Regions from separate parts of the Rhizobium sp. G187 genome, predicted to be linked through region 3. Evidence: predicted binding sites of a transcription regulator. Region 3 holds the regulator's gene; each other region holds the start of a gene.
The links. Region 3 encodes PhoB, which activates phosphate uptake and scavenging genes when phosphate is short. Its sites were predicted from a motif close to TGTCATNNANCTGTCAT; they were not measured.
Positions count from the first base shown of each region.

Region 1: ACSV9I_RS00510 (DUF1045 domain-containing protein) is a predicted target of PhoB. The motif match lies at 4,519-4,535, and genes of this name have one in related genera.
Region 2: ACSV9I_RS11370 (YdcH family protein) is a predicted target of PhoB. The motif match lies at 1,924-1,940, and genes of this name have one in related genera.
Region 4: ACSV9I_RS01950 (UDP-2,3-diacylglucosamine diphosphatase) is a predicted target of PhoB. The motif match lies at 1,972-1,988, and genes of this name have one in related genera.

Region 1 covers NZ_JBPUGM010000001.1:102,592-110,404, forward strand. Annotated here, with positions in the region: gene ACSV9I_RS00495 (PAS domain-containing protein) at 1-2,523, shown strand, start outside; gene mnmD (tRNA (5-methylaminomethyl-2-thiouridine)(34)-methyltransferase MnmD) at 2,535-3,260, opposite strand; gene ACSV9I_RS00505 (NAD(P)/FAD-dependent oxidoreductase) at 3,263-4,456, shown strand; gene ACSV9I_RS00510 (DUF1045 domain-containing protein) at 4,609-5,316, shown strand; gene puuE (allantoinase PuuE) at 5,407-6,327, shown strand; gene ACSV9I_RS00520 (LysR substrate-binding domain-containing protein) at 6,335-7,207, opposite strand; gene ACSV9I_RS00525 (urea carboxylase-associated family protein) at 7,330-7,813, shown strand, end outside.
Region 2 covers NZ_JBPUGM010000003.1:455,468-463,280, reverse strand. Annotated here, with positions in the region: gene ACSV9I_RS11385 (thiamine phosphate synthase) at 1-340, opposite strand, end outside; gene ACSV9I_RS11380 (sulfite exporter TauE/SafE family protein) at 446-1,222, shown strand; gene ACSV9I_RS11375 (ArsR/SmtB family transcription factor) at 1,291-1,551, shown strand; gene ACSV9I_RS11370 (YdcH family protein) at 1,688-1,864, opposite strand; gene ACSV9I_RS11365 (YdcH family protein) at 2,100-2,303, shown strand; gene purE (5-(carboxyamino)imidazole ribonucleotide mutase) at 2,322-2,822, shown strand; gene ACSV9I_RS11355 (5-(carboxyamino)imidazole ribonucleotide synthase) at 2,819-3,883, shown strand; gene ykgO (type B 50S ribosomal protein L36) at 4,061-4,186, shown strand; gene ACSV9I_RS11345 (tetratricopeptide repeat protein) at 4,299-5,003, shown strand; gene ACSV9I_RS11340 (alpha/beta fold hydrolase) at 5,117-6,160, shown strand; gene pyk (pyruvate kinase) at 6,262-7,701, opposite strand; gene ACSV9I_RS11330 (DUF1036 domain-containing protein) at 7,701-7,813, opposite strand, start outside.
Region 3 covers NZ_JBPUGM010000006.1:207,583-215,395, forward strand. Annotated here, with positions in the region: gene ACSV9I_RS17935 (substrate-binding domain-containing protein) at 1-704, shown strand, start outside; gene pstC (phosphate ABC transporter permease subunit PstC) at 772-2,232, shown strand; gene pstA (phosphate ABC transporter permease PstA) at 2,229-3,584, shown strand; gene pstB (phosphate ABC transporter ATP-binding protein PstB) at 3,620-4,405, shown strand; gene phoU (phosphate signaling complex protein PhoU) at 4,452-5,165, shown strand; gene phoB (phosphate regulon transcriptional regulator PhoB) at 5,194-5,877, shown strand; gene ACSV9I_RS17965 (GcrA family cell cycle regulator) at 6,002-6,550, opposite strand; gene ACSV9I_RS17970 (aspartate aminotransferase family protein) at 6,973-7,813, shown strand, end outside.
Region 4 covers NZ_JBPUGM010000001.1:414,193-422,005, reverse strand. Annotated here, with positions in the region: gene ACSV9I_RS01955 (ABC transporter permease) at 1-898, opposite strand, end outside; gene ACSV9I_RS01950 (UDP-2,3-diacylglucosamine diphosphatase) at 1,070-1,924, opposite strand; gene ACSV9I_RS01945 (NADP-dependent malic enzyme) at 2,125-4,440, shown strand; gene ACSV9I_RS01940 (helix-turn-helix transcriptional regulator) at 4,542-5,291, shown strand; gene ACSV9I_RS01935 (acyl-homoserine-lactone synthase) at 5,413-6,054, shown strand; gene ACSV9I_RS01930 (DUF2865 domain-containing protein) at 6,144-7,205, shown strand; gene bluB (5,6-dimethylbenzimidazole synthase) at 7,156-7,813, opposite strand, start outside.

The sequences.
Region 1 (7,813 bases), on a different contig from region 3:
GGTTCCGTCACCGATGTTTCGGTGATAAAACGCGGGCAGGAGGCAGTTCGGGAGGCGCAAGCAAGAGCCGAAGCCCTTTATCAGGATCTCGTCGCAATGTTGCACATCATGCCCGTCGGCGTGGTGATCCTCAACGCTGACTACATGGTGGAATTCGCCAACGAAAAATGCCGTGAGATCTGGAACTGGCCGGAGGACTTGCCGCTGGCAGGTCTCAGCTTCCGTTCGTATTGTGAGCGCAACCATAGCCAAGGCAAGACCTGGCCGGGACTTGAGTTCGAAGAAGGATACAGGCGTCGGATTGCGCAGTTCGATGCACTTGAAGGCTCACAGACGACCGAGCTGTCCTATGATGACGGACAGCATGTGCTGGCGACCATAACGCGGCTGCGCGATCGCAAGATCCTGATGACCTATTCGGATCTGACCGAGATGCGCAAGCGCGAGAAGGAGATCGACGAGGCGCAGGAACAGCTTGAGCGGCTTGGTCAGTTGATGCAGGACACGATGCGCCTGACGTCCCAGGGATTGGTGGCGATCGAGAGAGGCAGGATCGCGGAGATCAATCCTGCCTTCATTCGTATTCTCGACCTCCCGGAGGATCTCGCAGCGATCGGTTCGCGCTGGCGCGATATCTTCAGCTATTGTGCCGAAAGGGGTGATTTCGGCACCGAGGGTCAGGCAATCCTCAGCCAGTGGCAGGCAGCCATGAAGGAAACCACCGGGGTTTCCACGACCTTCATGGCCGGGGCCAAGACATGGGTGAAGCTGGAGGCCACATTCGGTGGATCGGGCAGCTGTGTCGTCGTGCTCACGGATATCACCGAACTCAAGGTGCGCGAGGCGGAACTCGAAGTGCTTCTGGCGCGGAGCGAAGCGGCCGACAAGGCGAAGTCCGACTTCCTCGCCAATATGAGCCATGAAATCCGTACGCCGATGAATGGTGTGCTCGGCATGGCGGAGCTTTTGTCCAAGTCGACGCTCGACAGCCGCCAGAAGACTTTTGTCGATATCATCATGAAGTCCGGCAATGCGCTTCTGACAATCATCAACGACATCCTGGACTTCTCCAAGATCGATGCCGGTCAGCTGAAGCTGCGGAATTCGCCTTTTGATCCCGTCGAGGCGATCGAGGATGTCGCAACGCTCCTATCTGCGGCTGCGGCCGAGAAGGACATCGAACTGGTGATTTCCGGCGATCAGGCGGTCGATCATACATTCCTCGGTGATCCCGGTCGCTTCCGCCAGATCGTCACCAACCTGCTCGGCAATGCGATCAAGTTCACCGAGAAGGGGCATGTGCACATCGACCTGTCGAGCGAACCGCTGGGTGATGGCAAGGCAAGGTTGATCGTCAGCATATCGGATACGGGAGTGGGCATTGCGCCGGAGATGCAGGCGCAGATCTTTGAAAAGTTCTCGCAGGTGGACACGTCATCGACCCGTCGCCACGAGGGCACCGGGCTTGGTCTGGCGATTACCGCGGGGCTGATCAAGCTTTTCGGCGGCCAGCTGAATGTGCGCTCGCAACTCGGCAAGGGCTCTGTGTTCACGGTTGAAATGCCGCTCAAGGTTGTTGCGGAGCGGCGCCGGCAAAAGGAGCTGCCGGCCAACGTCAAGGATGCGCGGGTTCTCGTCATTGATGACAATGCGGTCAACCGCCAGATCCTCGGCGAGCAGCTGTCTATGTGGGGTTTCGACGGCCATGCCGTGGAAAGCGGGCGGCTGGGACTGCAGATCCTGGATGAGGCCCATCGTGCAGGGATCACCGTTGATGCTGTCATCATAGACTATCACATGCCGGAAATGAACGGCACAGATGTCGCGCGGATTATCCGCAACGATCGCCGCTTCGACGACATGCCTCTGATTTTCCTGACCTCCATGGATATGGCAGGCAGCGAGCAACTGTTTGAAAGCCTGAGGGTCCAGGCGCATCTGATGAAACCGGCGCGGGCGAATGTTCTGAGGGGTGCGATCATCGATGTCATTCGCACAACACGGCTGGGTGCAGGGCGCCCTCTGGTGGCTCCGCCTCTGGAACTGCAGCCGCAGATTGAGTGTCCCGTCGGTAACGCTGCCGAGGCAATGTCGGTGCAGATGCCGGCAGAGGATGTTCGGATCCTGATTGCCGAGGACAATGAGGTGAACCAGATCGTGTTCAACCAGATCCTCGCCGGCAGCGGCATCCGCTACCGCATCGTCGGCAATGGGCAGCTCGCAGTGGATGCTTGGCGAACCCACAAGCCGGATCTGATCCTGATGGATGTATCGATGCCGGTGCTCAACGGACATGAGGCCTGCCGCGCCATTCGCAGCGAAGAAATGCTGCACGGCCTGGGCGAGCATGTCCCGATCGTTGGGGTTACTGCCCATGCCCTCGACAGTGATCGCGAGGCCTGTATCGCGGCCGGTATGGACGACTATCTGTCGAAGCCGATTTCGCCGGAAACGCTCATGCGCAAGATCGGCGAATGGTATGCTCTTGAGCCGGGGCAAATTGCCGGGGGGCTCGGCGCCTAGTCCTAGGCCACTTAGACGATCGCTCTTACGCCGCTCAGCATTTCACGCTTGCCGGCAAAACCCGGTCGACGGTCAACGGCAAAGCCTGCGGCCTGCAGATTGCGGCGAACGAAGCCGGCTGCGGCGTAGGTGGCAAAACTGCCGCCCGGACACGTGTGGTCATGGACATTTTGCATCAGCTCCGGCGACCACATGGCGCTGTTGCGCGACGGGGCAAAACCATCGAGATACCAGGCGTCAAAGACCAAGGACGACGCCTGCAGCTGTTCAAGCGCATCGCCGCAAAACACCGTCAACCGTGTTTGGTCGTCAAGATCAATGTCGACTTGGCCGGATGGCTCGGACGGCCAGCGGGCAACCAGAGACTTGCGTTCTTCGTCGATCTCCGGCCAGCGCGAAAGCGCGCGATCGATGTCGGCTGCCTGCATGGGATAGAGTTCGAAGGAGACAAAGTGAAGGGTGACGTCGGCGGACCGCTCCCGCTTCCACTGCCGCCATGTTTCGCAAGCGTTGAGGCCGGTGCCGAAGCCGAGTTCACCGATCCTGAAGGCGGCACTGTCACGCCAACGTTCGGGCAGGCCATTGCCGGCGAGGAAGACGTGGCCGCATTCCAGCCGGCCGTCGGTGCGGCAATAAAAGTGATCGCCAAAGGCAGTCGAATAGGGCATATCGCCCTCTTGCCAGGTGAGGGGCGTCTGGTCTTGGCCCGCCTCGGGCGTAATGTCTGAATGGGTCATGCATGTCCGATAAATTGCTGGCGCTCTCCGGTCAATCGCACGCCGACCTTGTCATCATTGGTGGCGGCATTATGGGGCTCTGGGCGGCACTCAAGGCCGAGCGCCGGGGCATCGATACGATCCTGATTGACGGGGCCGGTCTGGCGCAGGGTGCGAGTGGCGGATTGCTCGGCGCACTGATGGCGCACATGCCGGATCGCTGGAACGAGAAGAAGCAACTGCAATTCGACGGCTTGCTGTCGCTTGAGGGAGAGATTGCATCCCTTGAAGCCGAGACCGGCCTTTCGACGGGCTATCGCCGCTGCGGGCGGCTGATCCCCTTGCCGAAGCCGCATCTGCGGCCGATTGCCGAGCGTCATCAGGCCGAAGCCAAGGTCAATTGGCAACAGCAGGGCAGGGCTTTTGACTGGCAGGTGCTGGATGAAACGCCGCATCCGGGCTGGCCGGACCTGCATGTCAGTGAAGCCGGTCTGGTTCATGACAGCTTTGCGGGTCGCGTATCACCGCGTGGCTTGACCAGTGCTATCGCGGCAAGGTTGGCAAAGAGCGATCGGGTGCGCATCCTCCAGGGAAGTCCTGTGCAGTCGATCGACCGAACGGCTGGTCAGGTCATGTTGGCGGATGGCAGCCATGTTGGATATGGACATCTTCTGGTTGCTGCGGGTTGGCAGTCATTTCCGCTTTTGACCTCGGTCGGACCCGAATTGCAGCAGCCCCTGGGGCGGGCCGTGAAGGGGCAGGCGGCGCTGTTGAAGGCGGACTTTCCCGGTGATTTGCCGTTGCTCTATCTCGATGGGCTCTATGTCGTTCCGCACGAGGGTGGACATGTCGCGATCGGGAGCACCAGCGAGAACAGTTTTGAGGACCCTTTCGGGACTGACGACAAACTCGACCTCCTGGTTGCTGCCGCCCGACGGCTGGCTCCGGTGCTCGAACAGGCCGAACTGGTCGAACGCTGGGCAGGCTTGAGGCCACGGGCGCTTGAAAGTGATCCAATGGTGGGGCCGCATCCGGACGCGCCTGCGATCATTGCGCTGACCGGTGGCTTCAAGGTCAGCTTCGGGATTGCGCATCTTCTGGCGGATGCGGCGCTTGATGCGGTGGAGGGCAAAGTGATGGCCCTGCCAGAGAGCTTCCTGTTATCGCGACATCTTTCCGCCGCTCTCATCGCGAAAGCGACGTCGCCGGCGCCTTGAACTTTTGGCATCCCGGGCACATGCGGACGGATGTCACGCAGCGTGCAATACGGTGTTGTCTCCTTCGTGAAGCTGTCATGTAAATCACCTAACCACTGGGTTGTAACGGTCATTGCTAAAATGACCGACTCGAACCAGGCGGAGGGTTGGACATGCGCTATGCGATCTGTTTTACGCCCTCTGCCGGTAACCCTCTGGCATTGGCTGCCGCAAGCTGGCTTGGCCGCAATGTTTTTTCAGGCCTGCCCGTCGAACACCCCAGCCTGCGTGGCATCGGCCTGCATGAAATCGCCTTTCATACGGCGCTGCCGCGTCGATTCGGCTTCCATGCAACGTTCAAGGCGCCGTTCCGTCTTTCGCATGGCGCCACCGAGGCGGCGTTCCTGAACGACCTGATGCTGTTTGCTGACAGGATGGATCCTGTTCTGTTGCAGGGCCTGCGTGTCGGTCGGATCGGTGATGTCTATGGATTGATCCTTGATCGGCCCTGTCCGGCCGTCGACCACCTTGCTGCCTCGATCGTCCAGGTCTTTGACGGCTTTAGAGCACCACTGAGTGAGGCGGAAATCGAGCGACGCAATCCGGACAGGCTGTCTGCGCCACAATTTTCCAACCTCAATCGCTGGGGCCATCCCTATGTGATGGACGAGTTCCGCTTTCACATGACCCTTACCGGGCCGCTTCTTGGGCGTGACTTTGCGCGAATCGAGGAGGCAATGAAGATCCATTTTGACCCGGCACTGGTGGAGCCGGTCGTGATCGATCATCTGGCGCTCTTCGTTGAAGCCGAGCCGGGGGCGCCTTTCCAGGTGCATTCGCTGCATCCGTTCGGCCGGATCGCCAATCGGCGTATCGCGTGATTTTCTGCATTGCAGCAATACCTGCTTTTTACGTCTCGACAGCCTCCCTTTGCGCCAATAGCTTCTCGACAAAACACGAGAGGTGAACCCATGACGACTGCTCCTTATCCCCGCGATCTCGTCGGCTACGGCCGCAACAGTCCTGATCCGAAGTGGCCGGGAGATGCGCGCGTCGCAGTACAGTTCGTGGTCAACTATGAAGAAGGCGGCGAGAGCAATATCCTCGACGGCGATCCGGCCTCGGAAAATCTCCTGTCGGAAATCGTTGGCGCCCAGCCGTGGCCCGGCCAGCGCAACCTCAACATGGAATCGATCTACGAATATGGCTCGCGCGCCGGCTTCTGGCGACTATGGCGGATGTTTACCGAGCGCCAGGTGCCTGTCACCGTCTATGGCGTAACGCTCGCCATGGCGCGTAACCCTGAAGCTGTTGCCGCGATGAAGGAAGCGAACTGGGAGATCGCCAGCCACGGCTATCGCTGGCTCGAATACAAGGATTTTCCCGAAGACGTCGAGCGCGAGCATATTCGCGAGGCGGTCCGGCTGCACAAGGAACTGACCGGCTCGCATCCGCTCGGCATGTATCAAGGCAAGCCATCCATGAACACGCTGCGCCTCGTGATGGAGGAGGGCGGTTTCATGTATTCGTCCGACAATTATTCCGACGACCTACCGTTCTGGGTGCCGGATCTCGACGGCAAGCCCTTCCTGATCATCCCCTATACGCTCGAGACCAATGACATGCGCTTTGCGACCCCGCAGGGCTTCAACTCCGGCGACCAGTTCTTCACCTATCTCAAGGACGCCTTCGACGTGCTCTATGAGGAGGGCAAAAACGGCAGCCCGAAGATGATGTCCGTCGGCCTCCACTGCCGCCTTGTTGGCCGTCCAGGTCGGGCGGCAGCCTTGGCGCGGTTCATCGATTACGTGACGGGTCACGAGAAGGTCTGGATCCCCAAGCGCATCGAGATTGCCGAGCATTGGCACAAGCACCATAAGCCGGCATGGTGAGGCTATCTCAGGGGCCTTGCTCGGCTGCTTCCACCAGCAACCAGTTGCGCAAAATCGCTGCGGGCTCATGCAAATCCGCGCCTGACAGGAGCCAGTAGGCCTTGTCCGCGTCGGCGGCGTCTTCGAACAGGACTGTCAGCGAACCGGCTGCCAGATGGTCGGCAATCAGGGCTGTCGGGCACAGGCCGATGCCGAGGCCTGAGAGGACCGAGCTGACCAGCAGATTGAAATCAGCATAGAGCGGGCCTGCGGGTGTCTGGCCGTCGACGTCGTGTCGGGCCAGCCAGGATTGCCACGCGGCTTCAGTCGCGTCATGCAGCAGGTGATGATTCTGAAGATCGGCTGCACTGGTGATCGGGCCGTGTTTCTCCAGATAGGCCGGTGCGCAGGTCGGCCGGGTGGCGGCGCTGAGAATGGCTTCAGCGCGGCCAGGCGGCCTTGTGCCATGGCGGATCAGGAGATCTGTTCCAGCCTCTTCCGGCGTCAATGCGCCGAGCGGATAGACAACCGAGACCTGGATTTCGGGATGCGCGGCGCGAAAGCGGGGCAGCCGGGGGCCAAGCCAGTGGTTTACCACCGAGGGCTTGCAGGCGAGGCTGACGCGCAGTCCGTTGCGGCGGGCCGTCAAACGCTCGACCGCGCGGGAAATATGGCCGAGACCTTCAGAGCATGCGGCGCCCAGTTCGCGCCCCTCTGCCGTTAAGCGCACGCCGCGGGCTCGCCTCTCGAAGAGGGTGAGTTCCAGCCAGTCCTCCAGCGCCTTCACATGCTGACTGATGGCCGCTGCAGTCATGCCGAGTTCCTTTCCGGCCTGCAGAAAACTTTCGCGGCGTGCGGCGGCCTCGAAGGCGCGTAGCGTGGAGGGGGGTGGCAGTTTCATATCGTCATGCATAAGCAAGACTTGCTCATCGGGCAAGAAGAAGCCGCGTTGTCAGGTGCTGGCAGTTCAGGCACCTTGCGGCCTCCTACTTATACATTTTTCTCTCCAGACCGGAGCATGCCATGTCGCCCTTCAATTCCACGATCCCCGTTCCCGCCGATGCAGCCGACCGCCGGGCGGTGAAACCCGTTGTCTGCTATCCGGTGGAGTCCCTGAAGGCACCCGATATGAGTATCCTGGAGCGGGCGCGGGCGACCATGGAGAAGGTCGGCGAAGTGATCGTGCCGCCGCGCGAGGGCAATACGTTTGAGGTGCCGAAGGGGCATTTCTTCCGCATCGTTAGCGTCGAGGGGCCGCAGGTCGGCGACCTCAACCTCTGGAATGCCAATGACCTTTCCGAGCGCTTCTTTTCCGGCAAGACGCGGGCGCTGCATGCGACCCATGTGACGACCGGCAATCGTCTCTGGAGCAACCTGCCGTCGCTGCGCCCGATGGCGACGATCAGCCATGACACGCTCGGCTGGTATGGCTTCGACGAATTTGGCGGGGGCGTGCATGACGTGATCGGCACCCGCTGCGATCCCTATACCAACCGTCTGCTCTCCG
Region 2 (7,813 bases), on a different contig from region 3:
GGTCCATGGCATTGCCACCACCGACGATCAGCTTGGGCGCATGCTTTTCGACGGCTTCCGCAAGCGCTGCGGCATTGCCGGTCACATGCAGGCCATCCGCCTTCACTCGTCCCGCAGTCCGGCTGTCGTCGACGACCAGTGCCGCGGCACCCGCGGCCTGGATAACCGGCACCAGCGCTTCCGCCGCTTTCTGGAAGGTCGCGTCGTCGCGGCCATAGGAGGGGATAATCACCGAAGCCACGTCGCCGCCGCGCAGCGCATCGCCAACGATCCTTGCGCATTCGGCCGGATCGGCAATATCGGGAACGATGAGAACGAGACGGCAGCGATCTTCGGTCATGCGGGGTCAATCCGGTGATGGGACGGCTCCGCACCCTGCGGAAATGGTCCTCGTAATGTCTGTTTAAATCCGATAGACCGCTCGACCGAAAGGATCAACCGCACAATGCTGACCGACCCGAACTTCTATGCTGTCGCAATCCCCGCAGTAGCGCTGGTCGGCCTGTCCAAAGGCGGCCTTGGCGGAGCGCTTGCGCTGATCGGTGTACCACTGATGGCCTTTGCCGTCCCGCCCATGCAGGCAGCGGCAATCTTCTTGCCGATCCTTCTGGTCATGGATGCGGCAGCGCTCTGGTCCTGGCGCAAGTACAACAGTGCGAGCACCCTCACCGCCATGATGCCGGGCGCATTGATAGGCCTCGGTCTCGGCTGGGCTACATCGAGCTACGTCTCGGCTGACGCCATGCGGCTGGTTTTGGGCGGGATTTCGGTTGTCTTTGCACTGCGCTACTTCATCGATATCTGGACGGCGCGCAACAGTCCGGCGGCACTGCCGGCCCCCCAGCGCCCACTTGCAGGCTCGATCTGGGGATTGCTTTCCGGTTATGGCAGTTTCGTCGCCCATGCGGGCGGCCCGCCATTCCAGGTTTACACACTGCCGCTGAAACTCGACCCCAAGACCTATACCGGCGCGTCTACCCGCTTCTTCGCCATCCTGAACGCCATCAAGGTGATCCCATATTTCGCCCTCGGAGAACTCGATGCGACAAATCTGAAATTGTCGATCGGCCTTCTGCCGGTCGCCCTGATTTCCACGCTGATCGGCGCGAAACTCGTCCATCATCTGAGGCCCTCCCTCTTCTATCCGCTGATGTACGGCATGGTGCTGGTGGCCGGCGGAAAGCTCTTCTACGACGGCGCAAGTGGCGCCCTCGGCCTTTGACTTTTTGACGAGTGCTGCAGCGCACATTCCCGCTTGCCGGGAAGCGGCCTTTCGCCTAACGTTTGCCCATGACGAACGTGGATCCTTTCATGGCGATTGCAGATCCCAACCGCCGGCAGATCCTGGAGGATCTCCGTCGCGGACCGAGAACCGTCAACGACCTTGCCAGCCAGATGCCGATCAGTCGCCCTGCGGTCTCACAGCACCTGAAAGCCCTGCTTGATTCCGGTCTCGTCGATGTGCGCGCCGAAGGCACACGTCGCATATATTTCATCCGACGCCCCGGCTTTGACCGGATGAACCTCTGGCTCGACCAATTCTGGTCCTGAGCCACAGCCCCCGTATAAGCAAACAAAAGCCCCGAAGCTCGGGGGAACTCCGGGGCGGGTTGATGTGGGCTGCTTCATCAGTACGGCGGGAGCGACCTTAGGATCGTCTCCCGGCACAGCCCGGAAAGGGTATGGATCAGTGGCGTGTCGAAGCCCTCAGGCGTTCCATTTCATCCTTGAGTCGCAATTTCAGGCGCTTAAGTTCGGCGATCTGCTGATCGTCGGTGGAGGGAGATGCGAGCGCATCATGGAGCTTTTCCTCGATAGCGCCATGCTTCTTCTGCAGCGAGTCAAGATGAGCCTGTATGGTCATTTGATACGTCCTTCCTTGTCGCCTACCTCCAGCCCTCATCCGCTGGAGTTTCAGGCTTTGCGAAAGTAATGTGACACGAGAAATGCGGTTTGTCGAAGGCGAAAGGGCAAATTCCGGCGTCGATAATCGCGCAGAAGGATAACTTCCCGTTACCGGTATTTGGTGATAGGAGCTTGCGCGAATCTCCGGGGCCTTCGTATAGGATGGGCTCGAGGCGCAAAAATGGGGAAAAACGATGGCCGATCAGGAACAGGCTGACATTCGGCTCTCGCTGGCACGGCTTCGCCAGGAGCACGAGGATTACGATGCGGCGATCAACGCCATGATCGCGACCGGATGCGACGCCTTGAGAATCCAGCGAATGAAGAAGAAGAAGCTGGCGATCAAGGACAAGATCACCTCCATCGAAGACCAGATCATCCCCGATATCATCGCATGAAGGCAGAAGGATAGCCTGATGACAGCTGAGTGCCCGCCCGTCGCCATCATCATGGGAAGCCAGTCCGACTGGGAAACCATGAAGAATGCCGCCGACACCCTGGACGCACTCGGCGTCGACTACGAGGCTCGGATCGTTTCGGCACACCGAACGCCTGACCGTATGGTGGCCTTCGCCAAAGGCGCCCGCGACGAGGGCTTCAAGGTGATCATCGCCGGCGCCGGCGGTGCCGCCCACCTGCCCGGCATGGTGGCTTCACTCACCCCGCTTCCGGTCTTCGGCGTACCGGTCCAGTCGAAATCCATGTCCGGTCTCGACAGCCTCTATTCCATCGTCCAGATGCCCGCCGGCATTCCGGTCGGCACACTCGCCATCGGCCGGGCAGGCGCCGTTAATGCAGGCCTGCTCGCCGCCCGTGTCCTTGCCATCTACGACGACGAGCTTGCCGACCGCCTGGACGAGTGGATTGCCCGCCAAACAGGCTCTGTTGCCGATTATCCGGTGGACGAAGCGCCATGACCGTTCGTACGATCGGCATTATCGGCGGCGGCCAACTCGGTCGCATGCTGGCCATGGCAGCCGCCCGCATGAATTTCCAGACCGTGATTCTCGAGCCGCAGGCAAACAGCCCCGCCGCCCAGCTCGCCAATCGGCAGATCACAGCTGCCTACGACGATGCAGAGGCCCTGGCCGAACTCGCCAAAATCTGCGACGTCGTGACCTACGAATTCGAGAACGTGCCCGTCTCCGCCGCCGAAACACTGGCGCACAATGTTCCAGTCTATCCGCCGCCAAAAGCGCTGGAAGTCGCCCAGGATCGCGTGACGGAAAAACGCTTCCTCAATGCCTCAGGGATTGAGACCGCCCGCTTCCATGCCATCGACAGCCAGGCGGGTCTCGACGCCGCACTCGCCGATTTCGGCGGCGAAGGTGTCTTGAAGACCCGCCGTTTCGGTTACGACGGCAAGGGCCAGAAGGTCTTCCGCAAGGGAGATCCATCCACCGGTGCCTTTGCCGAACTCGGCGGCGTGCCGCTCATCCTCGAAAGCTTCGTGCCCTTTGTCCGCGAGATCTCGATCATCGCTGCCCGCGGCATCGACGGCGACGTGCGTTGCTACGATCCGACGGAAAACGTGCATCGCAACGGCATCCTGCACACCTCGACACTGCCGGCCGCGATCGCCAACGAGACAGCTCAGGCCGCACGCGAGGCCGCAACCAAATTGCTTGATGGCCTCGGCTATGTCGGCGTGGTCGGCATGGAATTCTTCGTGCTTGAAGACGGCTCCCTGATTGCCAATGAGATCGCGCCCCGCGTTCACAATTCCGGGCACTGGACGGAAGCCGCCTGCATCGTTTCGCAGTTCGAGCAGCACATCCGTGCCGTTGCGGGCCTCACTCTTGGCGATCCCGTACGCCACTCCGATTGCGTGATGACGAATCTGATTGGTGACGACATCGATTCTGTGCCGGCCTGGCTCGCAAAGCCGAACGTGCTCGTCCATCTCTACGGCAAGACGGAAGCCCGGCCCGGTCGCAAGATGGGTCATGTTACGCAAATCCTGCCGTTCCGGGACTGATAACTCCCGTTTTTTAGCCTTTTGGGCTGGGCAAATGCCGCCCAACCGGTTGACAGGCAGGCCTCCCTCGGGCTAATTGCGCCCAACTCTTCAGGGGCGCGCCCAGCGGCGCGCTTTTGATTGTTTCAGACAGTGGGTGAATGACACATTCCCCGACAATCGTTGTGGACCAGAAAAATGAAGATCAAGAACTCGCTGAAAGCGCTTAAGGCCCGTCATCGCGACAACCGTCTGGTTCGCCGCAAGGGCCGTATCTACATCATCAACAAGCAGAACCCGCGCTTCAAGGCCCGCCAGGGCTGATGCTTCGGGATCTCCGGATCCCGACGCGCTGCTGGTCTGCGCGCCATTCACTGGCGTGTTGATTTCGAAAAATTGAGTTTGAAAGACGGCGCTGAGGGACTACCTTCCCTGAATGCGCCGTTTTTCTTTGCGACTCACCCTTTCTCCGCTGTTTGTCTCCGCCTTGCTCATGACCGGCTCCTCGCTGGCGCAAGCGCCGGATCAGCCCATGCCGGCACCACCGGAGGCTCCAGGCACGATCGTGCCGGAAACGCGGCCTGCTGCGCCCGCAACACCTCAAGCAGCACCACCGGCAGCCGGGGTCGAGCGCATCCCCGTCAAGGCACCGCCGCAGAAAGTAAAGAGCATCGATGAGATGCTCGTCGAGCTCAAGCGCGAGCGCAATCCGGACGCCGCACGCCAGATCGCCAACAGTGTCATGGCACGCTGGAGCGAGTCGTCCAGCCCGACCGTCGACCTCCTCATGCAATGGTCCGCCAAGGCAGCCGCTGAAAAGCGCAATGCCGCCGCCCTTGATTTCCTTGACCAGGCGATTGTCCTGAAGCCTGATTTCGCCGGTGCCTGGAACCAGCGAGCCACCCTGCATTTCTCAATGGGCAATTACCGCATGTCCGTCTCGGACATAGAGCGTGTGCTGAAACTCGAGCCCCGCCATTTCGGCGCCATTGCAGGCCTTGCCGGCATCCTCACCGAACGTGGCAGCAAGGATGCGGCCCTTGCCGCCTGGGAACGCTACCTCGAGGTCTTCCCGGCCGACCGTGAGGCACAGGAACTGGTGGCAAAGCTGTCTGAGGAAATCGCCGGGCAGAGGACGTAAACGGTCACCCGTTTCGTGGCCCTTGACGAATGGCTCCACAGCACGATCTCTTGGCGCAGACAGTCCTTGCCTGAAAGATCCCACTCTTGTTCATCGCCTCCCGCCTCGGCCTCGTGCTCCTCGGTTTTCTAGCACTGCTCGCCCTCATTCTGGTGGCACTTGCGATTGCCACCCATCTGCGCGCCCGCGCAATCGAGGCTCGGTATCCCAATACAGGCACGCTGACGGATATCGGCGGCTACGGGCTCAACGCGCTGCATCTGCCGGCAGGCGAGAATGCTGACCTTCCGCCTGTTGTCTTCATCCACGGTGCCTCCGGCAATCTGCGTGACCAGGTGGGGGCCTTTCTGGAACCGCTGCGCGGTCGCGCCGAACTCCTGTTTGTCGACCGGCCGGGACACGGCTATTCGGAGCGCGGCGGGCCAGAAAACGATACGCCGGACGGCCAGGCCAATGCGATTGCCAGACTGATGGAGAAGAAGGGGATCAAGCGTGCGGTCATCGTTGGCCACTCCTTTGGTGGCGCGATTGCAGCAAGCTTCGGGGTGCTGCATTCCGACAAGGTCGAGGGTCTCGTCTTCCTGGCCGCGGCCACTCATCCCTGGCCCGGCGGCGTCGACTGGTATTATCATGTGGCATCGGCACCGATCATCGGGCCGATCTTCTGCAACACGATTGCACTCCATGCCGGCATGGCCCGGCTGGAGCCGGCAACGCACCACGTCTTCGCACCCAATCCGCTTCCGCAAACCTATGTCGAAGACACCGGCCCTGCGCTTGTGCTGCGGCCACAGACATTCCGCGCCAATGCAACCGATGTCGCGGGCCTCCTGGACTACGTCACCCGCTTTTCGCCACGATACAGGGAAATCACGCGTCCGACGGTGGTCATCACCGGAGACAGTGATGAAATCGTGCTGGAAGAGATCCACTCAAAAGGCCTCGCCCGCGATATTGCGGGCTCCGAATTGGTCTGGATCGAAGGCCTCGGCCATAAGCCGGACTATGTGGTGACAGAGATTGCGATAGCCGCAATCGAGAAGGTCGCAGGCAACCCACGCGACCTTCAGACCATGGCCCGTGCGGCGGAACCTCGCCTCGCTGCCAACCGCGTTCCATCAAGCGGCTCGACGATGTCTCTACAGGCAGGCCAATAAGGGTCTCTACAGGCAGGACAATAAGGCGAACGGCCAAAACGAAAAAGCCGCCCGAAGGCGGCTTGTCGTAACGTTCAATCACCCCGTCATGGACGAAGGCGTCAGATACCCGTCTGGCCGTCGGAGCCGATATAGGCGATGCGCAGCATGTTCGTTGAACCCGGGGTGCCGAGCGGAACACCGGCCGAAATGATGATCCGGTCGCCAGGCTTGCCAAAGCCTTCGTCGACCACGATGCGGCAGGCGCCATTGACCATTTCGTCGAGGTCGGTCGGCTCGGACGAGACGACGCAATGCAGGCCCCAGACGACAGACAGGCGGCGTGCCGTCTGAATGACCGGCGACAATGCGATGATCGGCACTTCCGGACGCTCGCGCGAGGCGCGCAGGCCGGTATTGCCGGATGAGGTATAACAGACGATCGCCTGCAGCTTTAGCGTCTCGGCAATCTGGCGGGCAGCGAGCGAAATCGCGTCGGCACCCGTTGCTTCCGGCTGGGCGCGCTGCGCGTAGATGATGCCCGGATAGTGCGGCTCGCGTTCAACCGTATGCGCGATCGATGCCATGGTGGCCACGGCTTCCACCGGATACTGGCCCGAAGCGGATTCGGCCGAGAGCATGATGGCGTCGGCGCCTTCGAAGACGGCGGTCGCGACGTCGGAGACTTCGGCGCGGGTCGGAACTGGCGCCGTGATCATCGATTCCAGCATCTGGGTAGCCACGACGACAGGCTTGCCTTCGCGGCGGCAGGCACGGATCAGCTGCTTCTGGATGCCAGGGACGCGCTCGAGCGGCATTTCCACGCCGAGGTCGCCACGGGCAACCATCAGGGCGTCAGACAGAGCGATGATTTCGTCGATGCGCTCGATAGCCTGCGGCTTCTCGATCTTCGACATCAGGCCAACGCGGCCCTTGGCAATCTTGCGCACTTCGGAGAGATCTTCCGGACGCTGGATGAAGGAGAGCGCGACCCAATCGACATCGTTCACGGCAAGCACGGCGTCGAGGTCGGCGCGGTCCTTGTCGGTCAGAACGCCAGTTGCGAGAATGGTGTCAGGCAGGCTGACGCCCTTGCGGTCGGAGATCTTGGTGCCGGACACGACCGTCGTGACGATGCTCTTGCCATCGCACTTTTCAGCCTTCAGATGCAGCTTGCCGTCGTCGATCAGCAGTCGGTCGCCCGGCTTGACGGATTCGAGGATCTCCGGATGCGGCAGGAACACGCGGTTCTGGTCGCCAGGCTCATCCTTGCTGTCGAGGGTAAAGGTCTGGCCCGGCTTCAGTTCCACCGTGGTCTCTGCGAACTTGCCGACGCGCAGCTTCGGACCCTGAAGGTCGGCGAGGATGCCGATCGGACGGCCACAAGCCGCTTCGACATTGCGGATACGCTGCACAAGCGTGCGCATCGTGTCATGGCTCGCATGGCTCATGTTGATGCGGAAAAGATCAGCGCCGGCTTCGTGGAGCTTGCGGATCATTGCCTCGTCGGAGGAGGCGGGACCAAGCGTGGCAAGGATCTTTACTTTGCGGTTGCGCTTCATCAGTTCTGGCTTTCCTGGGTGCCCGACGAATCGGACAGCTGGACCATCCAGCTCCCCTGCCTGCCGGTGTCATATTCCTTGAATCCCATCTGCTGATAGCCGCGTGCGAAGC
Region 3 (7,813 bases):
TCGTCTTCGCTTCGGAAATCGCAGGTCCGGAATATGCATTCACGGCTGCCGACTGGCACAGCGCGCTTGCAGCTAAGGTCGTCAAGGACGGCAAGCTCGTCGACAACCCCTACAAGAACTGGAACGAGATCCGCGCCGACCTGCCGGCTCAGCCGATCCTCGCTTTCATCCCGGGCACCAAGCACGGCACCCGCGAAGTCTTTGACGTAAAGGTCATCGAAGCTGGCTGCGAAAAGGACGGCACGCTGGAAGCCATCCTCGCTTCCAACGGCGGCGACAAGGACGCTGCCAAGAAGGCCTGCAACGCCCTGCGTACCGATGGCGTCTCGGTCGACATCGACGGCGACTATCCGGAAACGCTGGCTCGCATCGCAGCCAACAAGAACGCCATCGGCGTCTTCGGCCTGTCCTTCTACCAGAACAACACCGACAAGCTGCGCGTCGCCACCATGGAAGGCGTCGTTCCGTCGGTTGAGACGATCGCTGGTGGTGAATATCCGGTTTCGCGTCCGCTCTACTTCTACGTCAAGAACGCACACCTCGACGTAATCCCGGGTCTCCAGGAATATGTAGAGTTCTTCGTTTCCGACGAAATCGCTGGCCCGAATGGTCCGCTCGCCGCTTACGGCCTCGTATCGGATCCGGAACTGGCCAAGACGCAGGCAGCCGTCAAGGCTCGCACGCCGATGGCGCCGCTGAACTAAGTCTGACGAATGACCGGCGGCACAATCGTGCCGCCGGTTTCCGTTTCCAGGAGACATGGCGGGCAAGATGGACGTGAGCATTATCATCCTGGGCGTATTGGCCCTTGCGGCAATCGGCTACGGCCTTGGACGACGGAGGGCGATAGCCCTGTCGGCCGAGCGTGGCATGAAGCTGCATTCTCTTCCCGGATTCTACGGTCAGACCGTCGCGCTGGTTACAGCTGTTCCGGCCCTGATCCTGCTGATGATCTGGCTCACCCTGCAGCACCCTGTCATCGACAGCCGTATCAGCGGTATGATCACAGACGCTTCGGTTCCCGAAGGTGGCGCTCATAGCCTCGTTATGGCGGATGTCCGTCGCATTGGTGATGGTCTGGCTGTCCTACAGGACGCCGACGCAAAAACTGGTGCAGATGTCGACATCAAGGCGCTCGACGCCGACAACATTCGCGCCCGCCTCGCCGAAGCCGGTATTGCGCTCGGCGCCGATGTTCCGGCAGAAGTTTTTGAAGCTGCAAAGGCCTATCGGCAGGACATCGATTTCAGCCAGATGCTGATGTCCATCGCGGTTCTTGCGCTTGCCATTGGCGCGCTGCCGCTTGCTTACATCCGCATCGATCCCGAGCTTCGTGCTCGCAACATCAGCGAGAGCTTCGTCAAGGCTGTCCTGATGATCTCCTCGCTCGTCGCGATCCTGACGACCGTCGGCATCGTTGGGTCTCTGGTCGTAGAGACCTATGTCTTCTTCACGATCTACCCAGCCCAGGATTTCTTCTTCTCAACCGTCTGGAACCCGCAGTTCCGTGGCGGCTCTGACCTCGGCATCCTGCCGCTGCTCTGGGGCACCTTCTATGTGTCGCTGATCTCTCTCGTGATCGCCGTTCCGATCGGCCTGATGATCGCCGTCTTCCTGTCGGAATATGCAGGCCCGAAGACGCGCAGCATCGTCAAGCCAGCGATTGAAATGCTCGCAGGCATTCCGACCATCGTGTATGGCCTCTTTGCCCTCATAACCGTCGGTCCTTTCCTGCGCGATTGGCTGGCTCAGCCGATGGGTCTCGGAAATTCGTCCTCGTCGGTCCTGACAGCCGGCCTCGTCATGGGTGTGATGATCATACCCTTCGTGTCGTCGCTCTCGGACGACATTATCAATGCCGTTCCTCAAGCCCTGCGTGACGGTTCTTATGCACTGGGCTCCACCCAGTCCGAGACGATCAAGCAGGTCGTTCTGCCGGCCGCCCTTCCGGGCATCGTCGGTGCGGTCCTGCTGGCCGCCAGCCGCGCGATCGGTGAAACCATGATCGTCGTGCTCGGGGCAGGCGCCTCCGCCAAGCTTGATCTCAATCCCTTCGAGGCCATGACAACGGTGACCGTGAAGATCGTCAGCCAGCTGACGGGCGACACCGAATTTGCAAGTCCTGAGACGCTTGTCGCCTTTGCGCTTGGCCTCACCCTGTTTGTCATCACCCTGCTTTTGAACGTGATGGCGCTTTACATTGTCCGTAAGTACCGGGAGCAGTACGAATGACCGACCTCACCGCATTCGGAGCCCCCGTCGCAAAGGGGCAGACCAAGTCTCTTTTGAACCTGGACGAACGGACACGCCGGCGCAACCGGGCCGAAGCCCGGTTCCGCCTTCTCGGCAAGGCCGCCGTTGCATTCGGCATCATCGCGTTGGTCGGACTTCTGACCTCGATCCTGTCGAACGGCCTGTCGTCCTTCCAGCAGACCTACATCACGATTGACGTCTTTCTCGACCCGGCCAAGCTCGACCCTGCCGGCACCCGCGATCGGGCGGCCGTGGCCAAGGTTTCGACCTTTGGTTACGCCCCGCTGATCGAAAAGGCGCTCGGTGATGCAATTGCCGAAAAGGGTCTCGCGGCCGGAGGGCTGACGCCGAAGGCTGTTGCCGAGCTCATCTCCAAGGAAGGCCCGGCCAACCTGCGCGGCTTTGTGCTCGCTGACCCCTCGGTCATCGGCCAGACGATCTCCTTTGACTTGCTCGCTGCTGGACGCATCGACGGCTACTACAAGGGCCGTGTGACCATGGACAGCGCGAAGCTGGACAGGAATGTCTCGCCAGAGCAGCTGGCGCTTGCCGACACGTTGAAGCAGGCCGGTATCCTGGTGACCAAGTTCAACTGGTCCTTCTTCACCTCGCCAGATGCTTCGGACACGCGTCCGGAAGCCGCAGGCCTCGGCATCGCGATCATCGGATCGGCCTATATGATGCTGATCGTCCTGGTTCTGTCGCTGCCAATCGGCGTCGCCACCTCGATCTATCTTGAGGAGTTTGCGCCGCAGAACTGGTTTACCGATCTGATCGAGGTGAACATCGCCAATCTGGCGGCCGTGCCCTCCATCGTCTTCGGGATCCTGGGCCTTGCCGTTCTGATCAACTTCGTCGGCCTGCCGCAGTCGGCGCCCGTCGTCGGTGGTCTCGTTCTGACCCTGATGACGCTCCCGACCATCATCATTGCCACACGTTCGGCGCTGAAGGCAGTGCCGCCGTCGATCCGGGATGCGGCACTCGGCGTGGGTGCCTCGAAGATGCAGTCGATCTTCCACCACGTCCTGCCGCTCGCCATGCCGGGCATCCTGACCGGTGCGATCATTGGTCTTGCTCGCGCCCTCGGCGAAACGGCGCCGCTCCTGCTCATTGGCATGGTGGCTTTCGTCAAGGAATTCCCAGCCGGTCCGCCGGATGGTTTCTTCCAGCCCGCCTCGGCGCTGCCGGTCCAGGTCTACAACTGGACGCAGCGCGGCGACCCGGCCTTTGTTGAGCGTGCCTCTGGCGCCATCATCGTCCTGCTGGTCTTCCTGATCCTGATGAACTTGGTAGCAATCATTCTGCGTCGCCGGTTTGAGCGTCGTTGGTAAGGGGGTGTATGATGATGAACAATCTCTCGACTAAGATGACCACGACGAAAGCGCCAATCATGACTGAATCCAAGATCACCGCACGCGATGTGCAGGTTTACTACGGCGAGAAGCAGGCCCTGCGCGATGTGAACATCGAGATCCGTCCGCGCTCTGTCACCGCCTTCATTGGCCCGTCGGGCTGCGGCAAGTCGACCTTCCTGCGTTGCATCAACCGGATGAACGACACGATCGCCAGCTGCCGCGTCGAGGGCAATATCCTGATCGACGCCGAGAATATCTACGACGCGAAGGTTGACCCCGTACAGCTGCGCGCCAAGGTCGGCATGGTCTTCCAGAAGCCGAACCCGTTCCCGAAGTCGATCTACGAGAACGTCGCCTACGGCCCGCGCATCCACGGTCTGGCCAAGAACAAGGCGGACCTTGATGAGATCGTGTCCGTTGCCCTGCAAAAGGCAGGCCTGTGGAACGAGGTGAAGGATCGTCTCGATGCCGCTGGCACCGGCCTTTCCGGTGGTCAGCAGCAGCGTCTGTGCATCGCGCGCGCCGTGGCCGTCAGCCCGGAAGTGATCCTCATGGACGAACCCTGCTCGGCACTGGACCCGATCGCGACCGCCAAGGTCGAGGAGCTGATCCACGAACTGCGCGAGAACTTCACCATCGTGATCGTCACCCATTCCATGCAGCAGGCGGCCCGCGTGTCGCAGCGGACGGCGATGTTCCATCTCGGCGAACTCGTCGAAGAAAACGACACCGACAAGATGTTCACCAACCCGGATGACCAGCGCACCCAGGATTACATCATGGGCCGCTTCGGCTGAGCCGAAAACAGACCCACGGCCCAACCCAATTCAAGGAATATCCGCGATGGCTTCGACCCATATCTATTCGGCTTTCGATGAAGAACTGAAATTCCTGATGCGCCGCATCTCCGAAATGGGAGGTCTCGCGGAGCAGATGGTCGCCGAAAGCGTACGCGCCCTGGTGAATTCCGATGCGGCTCTCGCTCAGAAGATCATTTCCGACGACGTCCTGATGGACGCGATGGAAAAGGAAATCGGCGAAAAGGCCGTGATCACCATTGCCAAGCGCCAGCCGGTTGCCGCCGACCTGCGCGAGATCATCGGCGCCCTGCGCATCGCAGCGGATTTGGAACGCGTCGGCGACCTCGGCAAGAGCAACTCCAAGCGCGTGGTTGCCATCCAGGCGACGGGCGTTCCGCGCAAGCTCGCCCGCGGCCTTGAGCATCTCTCGGATCTGGCGCTCGCTCAGCTCAAGGAAGTGCTCGACGTCTACACGACCCGCTCCGCCGAAAAGGCGAAGTCGATCCGGGACCGCGACGAAGAGATCGACTCGATCTATACTTCGCTGTTCCGCGAGCTGCTGACCTACATGATGGAAGATCCGCGCAACATCACCAGCTGCACGCATCTCCTGTTCTGCGCCAAGAACATCGAGCGTATCGGCGACCACGCCACGAACATCGCCGAGACCATCTACTACATGACCACCGGGGCAGCACCCGAGGGCGAGCGTCCGAAGGAAGACCTCACCTCATCAGTCGGTGCGATAACCGAGTAACCGGGTCCCGAGACGAGGTGACGTTCTGATGCAGCCGAAGATTGCCGTCGTGGAAGACGAGGAGGCGCTGAGCGTTCTCCTGCGCTACAATCTCGAAGCCGAAGGCTATGAGGTCGAGACCATCATGCGGGGCGACGAAGCCGAAATTCGGCTTCAGGAGCGGGTTCCCGATCTGCTTCTGCTCGATTGGATGCTCCCGGGTGTGTCGGGAATCGAGCTCTGCCGTCGCCTGCGCATGCGGCCGGAAACCGAACGGCTTCCGATCATCATGCTCACGGCACGGGGTGAAGAGAGCGAGCGCGTCCGCGGTCTGGCCACGGGTGCTGACGACTATGTCGTCAAGCCCTTCTCCACGCCGGAACTCATGGCCCGGGTCAAGGCCATGCTGCGCCGTGCCAAGCCCGAAGTCCTGTCCAGCGTCTTGCGTTGTGGTGATATCGAGCTGGATCGCGAAACCCATCGCGTTCACCGCAAGAGCCGCGAAGTGCGGCTTGGGCCTACCGAGTTCCGCCTGCTGGAATTTTTGATGGTTTCCCCGGGTCGCGTCTTTTCACGCTCTCAGCTGCTCGACGGCGTCTGGGGTCATGATATCTATGTCGACGAACGCACGGTTGATGTGCATGTGGGACGCCTGCGCAAGGCGTTGAACTTCTCCAACATGCAGGATGTGATCCGCACTGTACGCGGCGCGGGCTATTCCATGGAAGCCTGATCCGAACGCCATCTATTCCAGCAAAAGGCCGCCCCGGGAAACCGCGGGCGGCCTTTTGATGCATGCGGTATGCACAAACGAAAACAGGCCCCGAAGGGCCTGTCTGATGATCGCTGAACTCGTTTTAACGAGCGGCCCGGCGACGATCGCTGACCGGCTGGTAGGCGAGCTTCGCATGATACGTGCAATAGGGCGACGCGTCGTTGATCTCGCAGCCGCAAAAGTGGAAATCGTCCTTCATCGGGTCGCCGATCGGCCATTTGCAGGTCCGCTCGGTCAGTTCCGTCAGGGCGAGGCGGCGCGAAATCGGCACCACCACGTTGAGCGCCTGGCGCGGAGCGGCCTGCTCGAAAATCTCGATCGCCGCATCTTCCTTCAGCGCGACCGAACCGGATGCCCGTGCTGCGGGGCGTGCCGTTGCAGCCTGCGGGCGTGCCGGAAAACCGGCGGGACGCGGCGCCGGCGCCGGGCGCTTTGCCGGACGCGGCGTGCTTGTGCTGCCGCCGGCCTTGGCGCGGCCGGGCAGGTTCAGGCGATGGACCTTGCCAATGACGGCGTTGCGGCTGACGCCGCCACCCAATTGTGCTGCGATCTGACTTGCGCTGAGGCCATCGGCCCACAGACGCTTCAGTTTTTCAACTCTGTCATCTGACCATTGTGCGTTTGCGTTCATGCCATATCTCTCCGCCGCTAGCGTGTTCATGGCAGAATCCGTCACCGTCGCCGCGGATGAATCCGCGGCAGCCCGCCTCGTAACTTTTGGTGATCAATTCCGCCGCATCAACTCGATTTATTGAAAGTTAACCTAGTGTCCGGGTGACTCCGTGACAAGAGTCGGGAGAATCATCTGGAATCGATTTCGCGGTTTTCCCCAACTTGCTGGACGAGTGAGTCAAGTATGCAACAGGTCGAAATATTCGAATGGTTTGCTGTCGCGGTGCCCGTGTATGCGCCCCGCAAGCCCTTGTAGCCGTGACTTTCGTTGACATTGCAATGCGAAGTGCGGATAGTGCCGGCGCCGCCGTAAGGCGGCATTTTCAATTTGTCCCTTCTGCTTTGCGAGTGGATGGGCCGTTCCAGGAAGGATCTCCGCTGATGGCTGATGCGACGCCGCTCTACCAGACCTACAATCGGGCGCCGATGCGCTTCGAGCGAGGTGAGGGCGTCTGGCTGATCACGGAAAAGGGCGAGCGCTATCTGGATTTTGCCGCTGGCGTCGCGGTGAACTCATTGGGCCACGCCCATCCGCATCTGGTGGACGCGCTGAAGGCGCAGGCCGACAAGGTCTGGCATGTGTCCAACCTCTATGAAGTGCCTGGCCAGGAAGAACTCGGTCGGCGGCTGACAGAGGCCACATTTGCCGACCGTGTCTTTTTCACCAATTCGGGTGCCGAAGCGCTGGAATGCGCCATCAAGACGGCGCGCCGCTACCATTTCGCCAAAGGCCATCCGGAGAAGTTCCACATCATCACGATGGAAGGCGCATTCCACGGACGCACCATCGCCACCATCGCGGCCGGCGGCCAGGAAAAATACCTGGAAGGCTTCGGTCCAAAGGCGCCAGGATTTGATCAGGTCCCCTTCGGTGATCTTGATGCGGTCAAGGCTGCAATCACGGATGCGACGGCTGCTGTTCTCGTCGAGCCCGTTCAGGGTGAGGGCGGTATTCGTCCGATCCCGGTCGAGATGCTGCGAGCCTTGCGTGACATCTGCGATGAACACGGACTGCTCCTGATCCTTGATGAAGTTCAGTGCGGCGTCGGCCGGACCGGCAAGCTCTTCGCCTATGAATGGGCCGGCATCACGCCCGATATCATGGCGGTCGCCAAGGGTATCGGTGGCGGCTTTCCGCTCGGCGCTTGCCTTGCAACGGATGACGCAGCTGAAGGCATGAAGGCTGGAACCCATGGCTCCACCTATGGCGGCAACCCGCTGG
Region 4 (7,813 bases), on a different contig from region 3:
CCGAATATCCCCAGACCACAACCGCTGCACCGAACAAAGCTGCGAAATTCGCAAGGATCGTCAACAACGGCAAGGCGATCGTCAGCGCCACAAGCCTCGGAAAGACAAGAACACCGATCGGGTTGAGACCGATGACCTTCAAGGCATCGATTTCCTCCCGCATTTTCATCGAGCCGATTTCGGCCGTGATAGCACTGCCCGAGCGACCGGCAATCATGATCGCAGTCAGAAGCACACCGATTTCACGCAGCTGGAGAATGCCGACAAGGTCGACGACAAAAACTTCCGCGCCGAAATAGCGAAGCTGAAAGGCTCCTTGCTGGGCAATGATCGCGCCGATCAGGAAGGACATGAGAAGAATGATCGGAACGGCGCGCACGCCCATATGGTCGAGCTGATTGACCACGGATGCGGGTGATACGCCCGCGCCGCGTCCAAGCTTCGTTTGGGCGCCGCGCACGGCCGACCCCAGGACGAACATCATCGCCACCAGATCGTCCCAGAGCGAGATGGTTGCCCGACCGACGGGCTCGAAAATGCGATCGACGAGCCGCCGGTCATCCACCGACTTCTCGGGCGCCTGGACGCGCTCAGGCAGCGCCTCGATCATCTCGCGCATTTCTGCGGTGCCGCCGGTGATCTCGATGGCACGACCCTGAGCGTTGCGTTGCGCCACGAAACGGCGGACCAGCCACGCCCCGGCCGTATCCATGGCCGTTACGTCAGTCAGATCGACAACTTCACGACGTCGGTCATCGGTATCAACCAGATCGCCGGCGCTCCTGACCACAGCACCAATCTGATTGTTTTTCCAGCTGCCCCCAAGCCGAATGAGGCGCTGCTCGCCGGCGCTCTCGTCGATATCGATGCGGGCTGAATCAGGTTGAACCGATGTCAAGGAGTGGCAGCTTCCCAAGATGCAGACCGGCGAATCCAAGCCGGCCCCGAAACTAGAACATGGCGCGCACTATAACGACCCGCGTCGCGGATGTAATCCTTAACGAAACCCTAAGCACAAGATGTTGCTCGTTTGGCGGGACCATTGATTTCTTTGCAACAGTAACGGCATTCACGCCGCCCGTATGCCTTCGTCGCGGGCAGCCTCGCCAAGGCCAGCAAGCGAGACCGGAACCATCTGCGGCTCGCCTGACATGCGAGAAGCCGATTCGCTTACGCGACCAGCCCAGGAGATGAGTTCAAGCCGACCGTCATGGTGTTCGGCAATGGCAGTGCAGCTCTCCACCCAGTCGCCGGTATTGACGTAGTGGATGCCGTCGATGTCTTCCATCACCGCATGGTGGATGTGACCGCAGATCACACCATCGACGTCGTTGCGCCGGGCTTCTTCCGCCACGACCTTCTGAAATTCACCGATAAAGTTAACAGCATGTTTCACCTGCAGTTTCGCCCAGGCTGAAAAAGACCAGTAGGGCATGCCGAGCCGCCGGCGGACTGCCGCGAGAATGACATTAATCGCAATCGCGGTGTCATAGGCCCAGTCACCGAGATAGGCGAGAAGACGGGCATTTCGCACCACAACATCAAACTCGTCGCCATGCAGAACGAGATACTTCTTGCCGTCTGCCATTTCATGGATCATTCGCTCGGCAACTTCGATGCCACCGAAGTGTGTGCCGGGGAAACCGCGCAGGAACTCGTCGTGATTGCCCGGAATATACACAATCCGGGTCCCTTTGCGCGCCTTGCGCAGCAGTTTTTGAACCACATCATTGCAAGGTTGCGGCCAGTACCAGCTGCGTTTCAGGCGCCAGCCGTCGATGATATCGCCGACCAAAATGATCGTCTCGGCCTCATGGATACGCAGGAAGTCGAGCAGGAAATCCGTCTTTGCCGCCTTCGATCCGAGATGAACGTCGGAGATGAATAGGGTGCGGAAATGACGCGCGTCACTCTCTGTTTCCACGGGCTTCGTCCTTTCATACTGTCACGCTAGCGCTTAACCAGACTCGTGTTGCAGGATGATGACATGCTCTTCTCGCCCTCCTTCCCGGGCACCGGCGCATGGCGTATGCGGGAACGAATGGTGGAACTAAAGTCTACCACTGCTGGACATTTCGTGTATGACGTTGACGATATTGACGACATGAAACGCCCGGTGGACTGATGAATTCCGACGAGACGAACAAGCAGCAATCTGTGAACCCGACCGCTGACCTGGACGAACAGGCCCTCTTCTATCATCGGTATCCACGACCCGGAAAACTGGAAATCCAGGCGACAAAACCGCTCGGCAACCAGCGTGACCTGGCCCTGGCCTATTCACCGGGCGTCGCTGCTCCCTGCCTCGCCATCAAGGACGATCCGGCTGCTGCCGACGACTACACCGCGCGCTCTAATCTCGTTGCCGTCATCTCCAACGGCACCGCCGTGCTCGGCCTTGGCAATATCGGCCCATTGGCCTCCAAGCCGGTCATGGAAGGCAAAGCCGTTCTGTTCAAGAAGTTCGCCGGCATCGATGTCTTCGACATCGAAATCGATGCGCCAAGTGTCGAACAGATGGTCTCGACCATATCTGCCCTTGAGCCGACCTTTGGTGGCATCAATCTCGAAGACATCAAGGCGCCGGAGTGTTTCCAGGTCGAAGACCAGTTGCGCGAGATGATGAACATTCCGGTCTTCCATGATGACCAGCATGGAACCGCGATCATTGTTGCCGCCGCCATTCTGAACGGACTCGAGCTCGCAGGGAAGTCGATTGCCAACGTCAAGATCGTCGCTTCCGGCGCTGGCGCCGCTGCATTGGCCTGTCTCAACCTGCTGGTGATTCTGGGAGCAAAGCGCGAGAACATCTGGGTGCATGACATCGAGGGGCTTGTCTATAAGGGCCGCAACGAGCTCATGGACCGCTGGAAAGAAGTCTATGCGCAAGAGACCGATAAACGCTCGCTTCACGAATCAATTGAAGGCGCGGATGTCTTCCTTGGTCTCTCCGCCGCCGGCGTCCTGAAACCTGAACTTCTCGCCCAGATGGCGCCAAAGCCGCTGATCATGGCGCTCGCCAATCCCAAGCCCGAAATCATGCCGGAAGAGGCACGCGCAGCGCGCCCGGATGCCATGATCTGTACCGGACGCTCGGATTTTCCGAACCAGGTCAACAACGTCCTGTGCTTCCCCTACATCTTCCGCGGCGCACTGGATTGCGGCGCCACCACGATCAATGAAGAGATGAAGATGGCGGCCGTGCGCGCCATTGCGGCGCTTGCCCGCGAGGAAGTCTCGGAAGTCGCGGCCCGCGCCTATAGCGGCGAGACACCCGTCTTCGGACCCGACTATCTGATCCCCTCACCTTTCGATCCGCGTCTCATTCTGCGCATCGCTCCGGCCGTTGCCCGCGCTGCTGCCGAAAGCGGTGTCGCCCGCCGTCCAATTGCCGATTTTGACACCTATCTCGATCAACTCAACCGCTTCGTCTTCCGCTCCGGCTTCGTGATGAAGCCGATCTTTGCTGCGGCAAAAACGGCATCAAAGAAGCGCGTCATCTTCGCAGAAGGCGAAGACGAACGCGTATTACGCGCAGCCCAGGTCCTGCTTGAGGACGGGATCGGCGAACCGATCCTGATTGGCCGTCCGCAAATTATCGAGACGCGCCTGAAGCGCTACGGTCTCAGGGTTCGTCCCGGCGTCGATTTCCAGCTGGTCAATCCGGAAGACGATCCGCGTTATCGCGACTATGTCGATGAATATTTTGCGCTTGTGGGCCGTGCAGGAATCAATCCGGAAGCCGCCCGCACGATCGTGCGCACCAACACCACCGTCATTGGCGCGCTTGCCGTCAAGCGCGGCGATGCCGATGCGCTGATCTGCGGCGTCGAGGGACGCTACGACCGCCATGTAAAGGACGTTCGCCATATCATTGGTAAGCGTTCGGGCGTGCGTGACTTCTCGGGCCTTAGCCTGCTGATTTCCCAGCGCGGCGCCATCTTCCTGACCGACACCTTCGTCACCGACGATCCGACCGCGGAAGAAATTGCCGAAATGACGGTCATGGCGGCCCACGAAATCCGCCGCTTCGGGATCACTCCGAAGGCCGCACTCCTGTCGCATTCCAATTTCGGCTCTCGCCCTTCGGCCAGCGCCAGCAAGATGCGGGCAGCCCTTGAAATCATCCGGGCGGAAGCGCCAGAGATCGAAGTAGACGGCGAAATGCAGGGTGGCTCGGCCTTGTCGGAAGTCTTGCGGAAACGTGCCATGCCCGACAGTACGCTGACGGGTGAAGCAAACCTCCTCGTCTTCCCGAACCTCGATGCGGCAAACATTTCGCTCGGAATCGTTCGCACTATGATGGATGCTTTGCATGTCGGCCCAATATTGCTTGGGGCCGCCATGCCGGCGCATGTACTATCGTCTTCGGTGACATCGCGCGGCGTCGTCAACATGGCAGCGCTCGCCGTGGTCGAAGCGTCTCAGCCTGTCGTCTGATTGCTCTTGAGAACCGTCGGCATCGCCCAGGCCGGAATTCGTGCCAGTTATTTTCAGAACCGAAGCATTACACTGGGCCCTTGAAATTTAGGGGCCAGTTTATGGTTCAGCACGAAGTCTATTTCGACGTGCGCATGTGGTTGGAGAGCCAGGAGGCTCCCGACCCGGCTGCGTTTTTGATCAAGCTCCATTCCGCATTCTCGGCAAGACTGCTCGTCTATCTCGATGGCAGCCTGGCCGAGGGCCGTCTGGATGTCATCCGCCTCCATCACTACCCCACCGCAGACCATCGGCGTCTGTCGCGAAATCTGCGCGAACAGCGGCATTTACCGCATGTTGCGGCACTTTTCTCGGCACTGGAACCGACGACAATTGATTGGTCACCCTTTGTCGAGCGGCGGACACGGGGCGAACCGGATTTGTCACAGTCCCAGCCTGTGGCTGCCGTTGTCTATCCACTGCTGACCAGTGCCGGGCATCATGCCTGCCTGATCGTGATCCCCTCACCCTCCATTGATGACATTGCGGCATGGCGCATGGCGAACGATCGAGACATCGCCAGTCTTGCTGCGATTTTTCACGCGAGATTGACCCGTTCAGTCGAGATTCACCCCCAGAAGCACCTTACCGCTGTCCGGCTTACCAGACGGGAACGCGAAACATTGGCCTGGATTGCCGGCGGCAAGAGCTACTGGGAAACGGCAATGATTCTCGGAATTACCGAGCGAACGGTCCGATATTTCATGGCGAATGCCCGAAGAAAGCTGGACGTCGTAAACAATTCGCAGGCGGTGGCAGAAGCTGTCTGGCAAGGCCTCATTCCTCGCTTAATCGAAAGGCCCGAACAGTAAACGCAGGGTTGCGTCGATCTTATCACAGATTGCAGAGTTGAAAGCTGTCGCCACCGCCAGTTTCAAAACCAGGAACCAAAAGTCATCTTTGTTGTTCCATTCTCAACGAAGGAGCAAGCGCATGATCAGGATCATTAACGGTTCCCGCCGTCACCAATTTCCCTCCGACATCGATGCCATGCATCGGCTGCGGAAAAAGGTCTTCCACGATCTCCTTGGCTGGGACGTCTCCGTCCAGGAAGAATGGGAGATCGACAGTTACGACCGTGCCAACCCGCTTTACGTCCTCTCTTATGGCGATAATGGTGCACTTCGCGGGTCACTCCGCCTCTTGCCAACGCTCGGCCCGAACATGCTGGATGACACGTTTCCGATCTTGCTCGGCGACGGGCCTGAGATCCGCGCCGCAGACATCTGGGAATCAAGTCGGTTCTGCATCGACCCAGACATCTCGCAGGACCGTGCCAGCAATCAGGTCACGATCGCCGCTGCCGAACTGATGTGCGGCGTGGGCGAGCTTGGTCTTGCCTCCGGCCTCTCGCATATCGTGACCGTGACTGACGTTTTCCTTGAGCGCATGTTCAAGCGCATGGGATGCCCTGGAGAGCGCATTGCTGCACCACACCGGATCGGCTCGGTTCAGGCCGTGGCGGTTGCCTGGGAGGTCAGCGAAGACTTGCTGGAACGCATGAAGATCGTCGCCGAGATCGATGGTACGGTTCTCGAAGAACCGATGACACTGAACGCCGCCCGGGCTGCGTGATGGTGCGACGGCCGCCTCTTTTGGGGCGGTCGTCTCGACTTGTTTATTTTAGTGTCGGCCACTGCTACGTATGCATCAACGCCTATTGAATGGCGCACAGCAATACGTTCATTACCGAAAGTGTCGGCGTGGCCAAACGACGGATTCTTCCCCTGATCTTGCTGGTCGGCCTGACGATGGGGGGCAGCGACGCCCTTGCCGATGTCTGCCGCACTTTGGAGGCCAATTTCCACAAGGCCGTGCAACAGGCCGCAGATCCAGTCGCCGCCGCACGTTATGCCAGTGCCGTCGCCCAGCAAAACCTCGAACTGAGAAGGGTCCGCCAGGATCAGCGTCGGCTTCGCTGCTTGAACTCCTCGATCATTCAGGTCCGCCCAGATGGCGGTAGCGACTGTGGCGACATCGCCAAGTCCATCGATAGAATGGAAGAGAACCTCTCGATCCTGACCGCAAAACTGAAAGAATTGCGCGGCCAGCCAACGCGAGAGCAAAGGATCGACGAACTCGTCGCCAATGGCTGTAGCCTGGAAGGCATCGAAACAGACGAGCAGAACGTGCGGACGCCGTACCTCGATACAGTCCCCGAGGTTGATCGGGCGAGTAAGAATCTTGGGCAATTCGAAAAACCGCGCCTCCTGCCGACCGGCAATGTCCGAACGCTCTGCGTCCGGACCTGCGACGGTGGCTTCTTCCCCATTTCGTCACAGAGTTCGGCGACCTATTTCGAGCGTGACGCCACCCTGTGCCAGAACATGTGTCCGGGCGTAAAGACAGAGCTGTTCTATCAGCCCCCCCTTCAAGGAGATGCCGCAGACATGATCTCTGTGGCGACTGGCCAGTCATATCGCGACCTGCCGTCAGCATTTGCTTATCGCAGCCGCGGCCGTGATGAGAGTTGTTCCTGCAACTTCTCCAGCAATCGCGGCAGTGGTGCGGGCATCGCCAAACAAGCTGAACCGCAAACGTCCATCCGCCAGCTGAGCGCCCCCTCTGTCAGCTTGCAGAACAAGTCGATTCCAGCACCAGAGCGAGATCTCGACGAAGCGGCGCTCGGCGCACGCAAGGTTGGGCCGGTCTTCCTGCCGCCCGACAAGGGCACGATCAACCTTCGGAATCCTGCCCAGCCCGGCCCTCAACCATTGCAGGAATGACCGCGTCAGAAGCAAAACCTGGCTCGTCCCAACCATCCAGATGCACGAGACTGCCGAGCGGCAACCGACTGCGCCAGCCTTTGACTTCCAGTTCGGGTTGGCAATAAAGTTCAGCGACGAAGCCGACGCACAAATAGCCGATGATATGGATATGCTTGGGAATACCGAGCACAGCCTTCACATCCTCCTCGTGGAAGATGCTGACCCAACCAACCCCGACACCCTCGGCCCTCGCAGCAAGCCAGAGGTTCTGGATGGCACAGACGGTTGAATAGGCGTCCATATGCGGATTGTGGGTGCGACCGAGAACGACAGGCCCAGCACGGCCGGGATCACAGGTCACGCAGATATTGAGGGGTGCCTTCTCTATGCCCTGCAGTTTCAGGCTGTCATAAATCGCGCGCTTCTCCTCAGGAAACATCGCGGCGGCCTCGCGATTGGCCCTCTCAAAGGCTTCGCGAACAGCACGTTTGCGCGCTGCATCGCGAACAAGAATGAAGTCCCAGGGTTGCATGAAGCCAACGGATGGCGCCGCGTGAGCAGCGTCCAGCAGACGCATCACCAAGTCATCCGGCAAGGGATCGGAGACAAACTGGTCCCGCACATCG